Regions from separate parts of the Oxobacter pfennigii genome, predicted to be linked through region 1. Evidence: riboswitches for the same ligand, from Rfam matches in the RefSeq annotation. Region 1 holds a riboswitch; the other holds the start of a gene.
The links. A riboswitch is a leader RNA that binds a small molecule or an ion and turns the genes downstream of it on or off. The one in region 1 is predicted to bind thiamine pyrophosphate.
Positions count from the first base shown of each region.

Region 1 (4,430 bases):
ATCATCCTTGTATTTTGGGCTTAACCATTTCTGGCTTTCAATAACCAGGGCACTATCCAGCTCCGGTGCGTTGCTAAGAAGTATGTTTGCCGCACCTTCAGGGTTTTGGGCTGCATAGTCATATCCTTTTGCCGCAGCTCTTAAAAACCTTTTTACCAGGTCCGGGTTTTCAGATATGGTTTTTTCACCGGCAGTAATGACGGGAGTATAATAATCAAGGGCTTTATCCTCATCCTTGAGCATTATGTAGCTTATGGGCTTGTTTTTAATTTTCGAAGCTATGCCGTCCCAGCCGTAATAAATCCATGCAAAGTCCGCATCCTTCTCAGTGGTGGCAAAAAAATCTGTGGCCCCCGTCGTGAGAATTGTGACCTCGTTAATATCTGCATTATATTTATCCATCAGCGCTTTAAGGGTTGCTTCTTCGATAGGTGAGCCCCAGCCGGCATATTTTTTCCCTTCAAAGTCTTTAGGAGTATTTATGTTTTTTGACTTGGGTGCGGCAAAAGCCGAGGTATTGTGCTGTATTACCGCTGCAATTGACACAATGGGAAGGCCTTCAAGCCTGGCTAAGGTTACGCCTTCCTGGTATCCTATGCCAAACTGGGCATTGCCCGATGCCACAAGCTGGTCTGCAGTGTTTTGACCGGGCTGGATTATTTCCACATCCAGTCCTTCTTCTTCAAAAAAGCCTTTAGCTTTGGCTGCATATATTCCGGTATGATTGGTATTTGGTGCCCAATCCAGGGTAAATATTATTTTATCCGGAGTCTTTGTATCCTGTCCTGTCCCTCCGTCCTTATTTTGATTTGTGCTGCAGCCAGTGAGCATTGAAAGAGCTGCCGCACAAAATATGAATGCTATAATAATATATTTTTTCATTTTACATCATCTCCTTTAATATCTTTCACGCGGTTCCACGGAATAATCAATTTTTCTATAATTTCAATTATCATAAATAAGAATATGCTTGTTACCACTACAACCACTATAGATGCAAAAAGCAAATCCGTCCTGTAAGAGCTCATGGTTCTGGTCATATAAATCCCTAGCCCGGATTTGGCACCCAGCCATTCCCCGATAACCGCCCCCATTATACTGTATGTGGCTGCAATTTTAAGCCCTGAAAAAAATTGGGGGAGAGCAGATGGTAAGACCACTTCCCGGAATATCTTCAAATGGTCTGCACCCATAACTTTCATCAAATTTATCATATCCGGATCCGCAGACTGCAGCCCCTCGGTGGTGCTCACACAGATAGGAAAGAAACAAACAAGCACTACCACCATAATTTTTGGTAGAACGCCTACGCCCATCCATATAAGTATGAGGGGGGCCAGGGCAATTATGGGGATTGTCTGGGAAATAACCAGCAGGGGATAAAGAATGCTTTTGACTGTTTTCCACCTGTTCATGACAAAGGCAAGGGCCAATCCTGTAATTGTTGATAATATAAACCCTAAAATGGCTTCTGTGGAAGTTACAACAGTATGGCTTAAAATAATTTTCCTGGATTCAAAAAGAGACATACCTACTTCGTAAGGGCCAGGAAGTATGTAGCTTGGTATCTTTAAAATCCTTACCAGTGCCTCCCAAAGCATAATTATAGAAAACACCGATAAAAAGGGCAGCCTTTTTATAAAAAAACTATTTTTGAGCTTAAGTTCTGTATTTGTATATCTTTTCATCCATTGTCACACCTTCTGGCTTGTAATCTATCTTGACCACGGACAGCACCCTTGTGGCGCCTTCTCTTATACATACATTCTGTGCCTTTTTCACGATTTCTAAAAGCTCATCAAGCTCACCTTCCATAGTGGTTTCCATAGGGCCCACTATATATGGAACACCGGATTGCTGTATAAGCTTGATTACTTCGTCCACCACCCTGTAGGTATCTTCGTCCTTGACCTTCGGTATAATTTGCAGGCTTACATTTATTGCGGCCATTTCGCTCGCCTCCTTATTTGATATTTTTTCCGGCAATACACAGTTGGTAGAGGGAAAATTTGGAAATAATAAAAGCTGATGGATAACATCAGCTTAAGAGTGCTAAAACGTCCCTACGCTGGCATTATCCAGATCAGGTTATGGGTCGGAACATACGGTCCCCTCTCAGCCGGACTCATCCAGCTCCCCGATTTTATTCTTTTCCAATATATTATAGGATTGTTAAATATAAATTTCAATGGTAAATTTTATACAAAGTGTTATATACATTAGTTTATATGTCAATAATATCAAATGTAAAAATGGCTTAAAGGGCCAATCCTACATTTTGAGCGCATCTATATATACATCTATAGATGGGCTTTTTTTTTATTTCTTTATAATATAAAATAAAAAGGACAAACTAAAGATAGTTTATTTTCGGAGGTTTTTTATGGTTAATGCTGCTGTTGAAAAAAACAAGGACTATATAATTAAAATAGATAATTTAGGCTATGAAGGCGAAGGTGTAGGAAGAATAAACAATTTCACCGTATTTGTTCCCGGAGCGCTGCCGGGAGAGGAAGCCGAGATAAAAATCGTAAAGGTGAACAAAAACTTTGCTTTCGGGAAATTGAATAAAATTATAAAGCAGTCTTCTGACAGGACTGAACCCATGTGTACCTTAAAAAGATGCGGAGGCTGCCAGCTTATGCATCTTTCCTATGAAGCCCAGCTTAAATTCAAAAAGCAGAGGGTAATTGACAGCATTGAGAGAATAGCAAAGCTGAAGGATGTAATAATATACGACACCATCGGTATGGAAAACCCTTACCGGTACAGGAACAAGGCCCAGTTTCCCATAAGTGTTCAGAATGGCAAGCCTGTGGCGGGCTTTTATGCTCCCAGGTCCCATGAAATTATAGACACTCTCTCCTGCCTTATACAGGATGAAGTAAGTGACAAGGTAATGGATATAATCAAAAAATGGGCATTTTATAATGATATTTCAATTTATGACGAGGCCGCAGGAAAAGGCTTGTTAAGGCACATTATGGTCAGGAAGGCTCTCAGAACCGGTGAAGTGATGGTGGCAGTCATTATAAACGGATATGACATACCTCATAAAGACAAGCTCATTGCCATGTTAAAGGAGCAAGTAGAAAGCTTAAAAAGCGTGGTACTGAATATAAACAGGGAAGTCACCAATGTGGTATTGGGACAGGAAACAAAGGTACTTTACGGAAGTCCCACAATAACAGACTATATAGGAGATTTGAAGTTTAATATCTCTCCTCTTTCCTTCTTTCAGGTGAATCCAATCCAGACTGAAGTATTGTATTCCAAGGCATTGGAATATGCCAATCTTACGGGAGAAGAGACAGTGATAGACGCTTACTGCGGAACAGGGACCATATCACTATTCTTAGCCCGAAAAGCAAAAAAGGTATATGGGGTTGAAATTGTTGAGCCTGCTATAGAAAATGCTAAAAAGAATGCCAGGGAAAATAACATAAGCAATGTCGAATTTATCGTGGGAAAATCCGAGGAAGTAATCCCCGAATTATATAAACAGGGTATAAAAGCAGATGTTATTGTAGTCGATCCACCCAGAAAGGGTTGCGACGAAGCACTTTTAAAGACAATAGCTGCCATGGCGCCTAAAACGGTTGTCTATGTATCCTGTGATCCCGGTACTCTTGCCAGGGATTTAAAATATCTGGAGGAAAACGGGTTTAAGGTTAAGGAGATACAGCCTGTAGATATGTTCCCGGTGACCAGCCATGTGGAGACGGTTGTCTGTTTGTCCAGAAAAAATCCTGATGATAGAATTGAGATTGACCTAAGCCTTGATGAGCTTGATATTACTACTGCTGAAAGCAAGGCAACCTATGAAGAAATAAAGGATTATGTTTTAAAAAATCATAGTATGAAAGTATCAAGCCTATATATTTCACAGGTAAAAAGAAAATTGGGTTTGGAGATTGGTACAAGTTACAATCTTCCAAAGTCAGAAGATGCACGAGTGCCACAATGTCCACTTAATAAAGAGAAAGCCATAACAGAAGCTTTAAATCATTTTAGCATGATATGAGTAACAGCAAAAAGTATAAATGAAAAAATCTTGGTATATAAAGAGGATTTGAATGAGGGTAATAGCAATAGATACGGAAAAGGATTTGTCGGAGTTATATAAGCAAATTACATCGGAATTACTGGAATACTATCATTTCGCATACCTTGCTTCAAATCAATTGAAGTATAGATAAGTTTAAACTGCCAGTTCAAAAAGGGTAGCAGGTAACGGTGCCAGCAATGGATTTGCTTAGAGGGGAATGAAATGATACGCATCGATACGACCCATACTACAGTGTTAAGAATTGGTGTCGGTTGCATTGTGTGTTTGAATATGCGGGTTTGAAAGGCTATACTAATACGGAAAATATGAAAAACACAAAAGTTAATTAACCTGTCCTTTTTATTAGGGGGCAGGTTTTATT
Region 1 is NZ_LKET01000039.1:216,191-220,620, forward strand. It holds gene OXPF_RS14275 (ABC transporter substrate-binding protein) at 1-882, opposite strand, end outside; gene OXPF_RS14280 (ABC transporter permease) at 879-1,688, opposite strand; gene OXPF_RS14285 (thiamine-binding protein) at 1,660-1,950, opposite strand; TPP riboswitch at 2,043-2,150, opposite strand; gene rlmD (23S rRNA (uracil(1939)-C(5))-methyltransferase RlmD) at 2,384-4,024, shown strand; gene OXPF_RS23415 (hypothetical protein) at 4,077-4,199, shown strand.

Region 2 (4,430 bases), on a different contig from region 1:
TGTATCACCATGAAAAATATGACGGGACGGGTTATCCTTTTGGCCTTGAAGGAGATGCAATTCCGGAAGGAGCCCAGATTATTTCTGTAGCCGATGCGTTAGATGCACTTACTTCAGATAGGGTTTACCGGAAAGCTACACCCTGGTCTGTGGCCGTTGAAGAAATCATAAGAGCAAAAGGCAGTCAATTTTCACCTGTCGTTGTTGATGCATTTTTAGTTTGGCTTAACCAGCCTGAGATGATTATAGGTCCTTTAAATAATCCCGGAAATGATATAAGCAGGACAAGTAAGAACATACCTCTTTTATGCAATAAATGCGGCATAACACTCCCTTATCCCGTAAATGGGGTATCTAATTGCTATGTTTGTGGAGAAAGTTTTAATGTGGAACAGATAGGCGGAGTATGGCATTTCAAGTAGCTTCCATTTAGCTTAGGACGCTATTTTTTTATTACAAACTCATCCATAACTGTGCCCTTAAGATCCATCGCGTATACATTTAAACCATCCCCTTCAGCATCCACCAGAACAAAATGGTGCCTGGCTATGGGGGGAATTATCACTCCTTGACTGCTTATATATTTGTCTCTCAGCTTTTCACCTCCCCCTCCCGTTATAACCTGATATATAGGATTTTTAAAATTACCATCCAAAAAGGAATTGTCAATCAGTCTTCTTGTATAATTATGCTCATGGGCAGAAAAAACCACATGGATTTTATGTTTATCAACTATGCTCCACAATAAATTTCTATAATCGGGATGCAAGTCAAGGCAGTTGCCGTAATGAGCTCCTGTGGGAAAGGCAGGAGAATGGAAAAAAAGAAGTTTATATTTTTTTTCAATTGATGCTGCTGCTTCCAGAAAGTTCAGCTGGGCTTCGTCAATTTTATGAGCGCTTCTAAATCGAAAGGTATTAAGGATAATAAGCCTTACATGCTCAAAATCCTTAAAATACACTAAGTTGTTGTAGCCTTGAAGGGAGGAGTCAAGTGCAAAATCACCGTAGAATGAAGAAAAGGCTTTTTCATATCTGTCATCATTTGAGCGGCTGCCTATTTCATGGTTTCCTGCCACAGGGTATACGGTAATATCCGGATGATATTTATAAATAAGCTTTTTTAAATGTTTCAGCTGGAATATTAATACATCTTCATCCGGGTGTCCCGCCACAGTATCTCCTAAGGCCACAATGAATTGGGGCTGTAATTTCACTGTTTGCTTAAAAATCTTTGTCAGTATCTCTTTGTTAATGCCGTTATTTTTTCCTTTGCAGTCGCTTATAATTATAAACCTCATGGTTTCCCTGCCAAAATATAAATATACAATAATAATATGCTGGCAGCGCTTCAGCTGAAACCGTATTATTTTTATATTTTTATATGGAAATCTTACTGGCTTATTGTTTAATGATAATTTTCATGTTATATTATACTAAAAAATAAAATGTGCTAGGGGGGCCAGTATATGCTGGCTGAGATAAGGGACTATATCCCTTGACTCTTATACCTGATCTGGTTAATACCAGCGTAGGAAAGCGTTAATAATATTAATCTATTAGTGCAGCCTGCGGGCTGTGCTTTTTTAATTTATTGCACCCCGGCACAAAAACGGGAGGAATTATAATGAAATCTAAAAACATTTACAAGCTTACCTTAAGTGCACTCCTTGTAGCTTTTGGAGTTTTATCCGGCTCTGTTTTTTACATCCCCTTTTTGGGAGGGAAAATGTTTCCTGTACAACATTTTATAAATGTGTTTTCCGGAGTTTTGTTAGGGCCTCTTTATGCGGTTGTCAATGCTTTTTTAATTTCGCTTCTTAGAAATATAATAGGGACTGGTTCACTTTTAGCCTTTCCGGGAAGTATAATCGGAGCTTTCCTTGCCGGACTGCTCTATAAGAAATTCAAAAGCATATACTGGTCAGCTTTAGGTGAAGTAATAGGCACAGGAACAATCGGAGCAATCGCGGCATATCCTGTTTCTGTATTTTTAATGGGAAAGGAAGCTGCCATATTTGCCTTTGTTGTGCCATTTTCCTTAAGCACCGTAGGGGGAGCAATTTTCGCAGTAATTATATTAAGCTTGCCGGTATTTAAAAAAATCATGGCGGATGAGCAAAAAAAATTAAACTAGGAGATGAATATTTATGTTTAATGCATTGACCATTGCAGGCTCTGACAGCTGCGGAGGAGCAGGAATACAGGCAGATTTAAAGGCTTTTTCTGCCAATGGTGTATATGGCATGAGTGTTATTACTGCCGTTACGGCACAAAACACCATGGGAGTTTTCGGTATACAGGATATAAGCCCTGAAATTATAAAAGGTCAGATTGATGCCATATTTGATGATATAGAAGTGCATGGGATTAAAATAGGCATGGTTTCAAAGATTGAATCCATAAAAGCAGTTGCACAAAGCCTAGAAAAAATAAAAAAACTTCCATATATAGTGCTGGACCCGGTTATGGTGTCTAAAAGCCGGTTCAAGCTTTTATCAGAAGATGCCACAAAAACTCTTATAGAAGAGCTGCTGCCTTTAAGCTTTTTAATAACCCCGAACATTCCCGAAGCAGAAGAAATAACCGGGAGAAAAATTTCAAATATTGATGACATGAAACAAGCAGCAAAAGAACTTCATAAAATGGGGCCCAAGAATGTCCTTGTGAAGGGAGGGCACCTTAACGGCCCGGCTACGGATATATTTTACGATAGTGTAAATTTTTCTGAAATAAAAGGTGAAAGGATAGATACCATACACACACATGGAACAGGATGCACATTATCTTCAGCCATCGCAGCAAATCTTGCAAAGGGTATGGAGGTTTTAAGTGCCGTTACCATGGGCAAAAATTACGTGGCAAAGGCTATAGAAAAAGGATTTAAGCTGGGAAAAGGAGTAGGACCGACGCATCACTTTTATGAACTATACAGAAAGGCGGGAATTTTAGATGAATAATAAGTTGTCATTTATAAGCTTTGTAAGCCTTTGGTTCGGTGCAGCAATTTCTCTGGCAGAATTAATGACAGGAGGATTGCTTGCAGGCTCCGGATTCAAAAGCGCAGTAGCAGCCATAATTATAGGGCATATTATAGGAACGCTTATTTTGATTTTAGGCGGCTACATAGGCTTTAAGGAAAAGATTCCGGCCATTGAAGGGACAAAAGCTTCCTTCGGTAATTTGGGAACAAAGCTCTTCGGTATTCTTAATATCATTCAGCTGACCGGCTGGACCACCATTATGATAATTATAGGAGCCAGAACATTTAATGAGGTTGCTTTAAAGCTGTGGGGAATAGATAATTTCATCCTCTGGGCGGCAGCCATAGGTATTTTAATTGCAATTTGGATAGCCATGGGCATTCAGGGATTTAAATATTTAAATACAATAGCAGCAGGGCTTCTCTTTGCATTGACTATCATTTTAAGTTTTTCGGTATTTAAGAACAGAGAACTGATTGAAGCGGTAGGCCAAAGTCCCTTAAGCTTTGGAGCAATGATTGAGCTTAATGTCGTAATGCCTCTTTCCTGGCTTCCCCTTATTGCGGATTATACCAGGTTCGCAGAAAATAAGGCAGGTGCTGTGGCTGGCAGCTTTATAGGCTATTTTATAGGCAGTACCTGGATGTACATAATAGGTCTGGCACTTGCCCTAACTTCAGGTACTACGGATATAGGCGGTATTTTAATCGCATCAAGGCTGGGTTTTGTGGCGGCAGGAGTTATATTATTATCGACCATTACTACAACCTTTATGGATGCATATTCGGCAGGCGTCAGCTCTTCATCGATAATCAAGGGTATCAATGAGAAAAATACGGCAATTGCAATAACGGTTTTATCAACCATGCTGGCGGCCTTCTTCCCCATGGAACAATATGAAAATTTTCTATATCTTATAGGTTCGGTCTTTGCTCCTCTGTTTGCTGTTGTATATACCAATTATTTCATACTTAGAAAGAAAAAGGATGATGGAGCTGAAATTAAGCTTCCGGCGTTGATTTCCTGGGCATCTGGTGTAGTATTATATCACATTATAAAAAATAAAGATATTTTCTTAGGTGTAACAGTGCCCGTAATGCTTATAACAGCTCTGATTTTTGTTATTATCAATAAGTTAGCGGGAGAAAGAAGAGGGTTGAGGGCTTAAATGGGGAATAAGGTTCTGATTGATATTTTAAAATGCTATAATGAAAGAGAAAACAAAACTCCCCTGGTTCATTTTATAACTAATTTTGTAACCATGAATGATGTCGCCAATGCCTGCCTGTATATGGGGGGAAAGCCCGTAATGGCACACTGGGAGCAGGAGATTAATGAAATAACTTCAGCTGCTCATTCTCTGGTTTTAAATTTAGGCACACCTGATGAAGCAAGGATTGATGCTATTAAAAAAGCAGCCAGGATTGCAGAGGCTAAGGATATTCCT
Region 2 is NZ_LKET01000021.1:144,373-148,802, forward strand. It holds gene OXPF_RS03825 (HD-GYP domain-containing protein) at 1-422, shown strand, start outside; gene OXPF_RS03830 (metallophosphoesterase family protein) at 443-1,300, opposite strand; TPP riboswitch at 1,445-1,554, shown strand; gene thiW (energy coupling factor transporter S component ThiW) at 1,627-2,136, shown strand; gene thiD (bifunctional hydroxymethylpyrimidine kinase/phosphomethylpyrimidine kinase) at 2,150-2,959, shown strand; gene cytX (putative hydroxymethylpyrimidine transporter CytX) at 2,952-4,151, shown strand; gene thiM (hydroxyethylthiazole kinase) at 4,152-4,430, shown strand, end outside.
Region 2: it holds a riboswitch for thiamine pyrophosphate, as region 1 does, so the genes downstream of both, thiW (energy coupling factor transporter S component ThiW) here and OXPF_RS14285 (thiamine-binding protein) in region 1, are expected to answer to the same signal.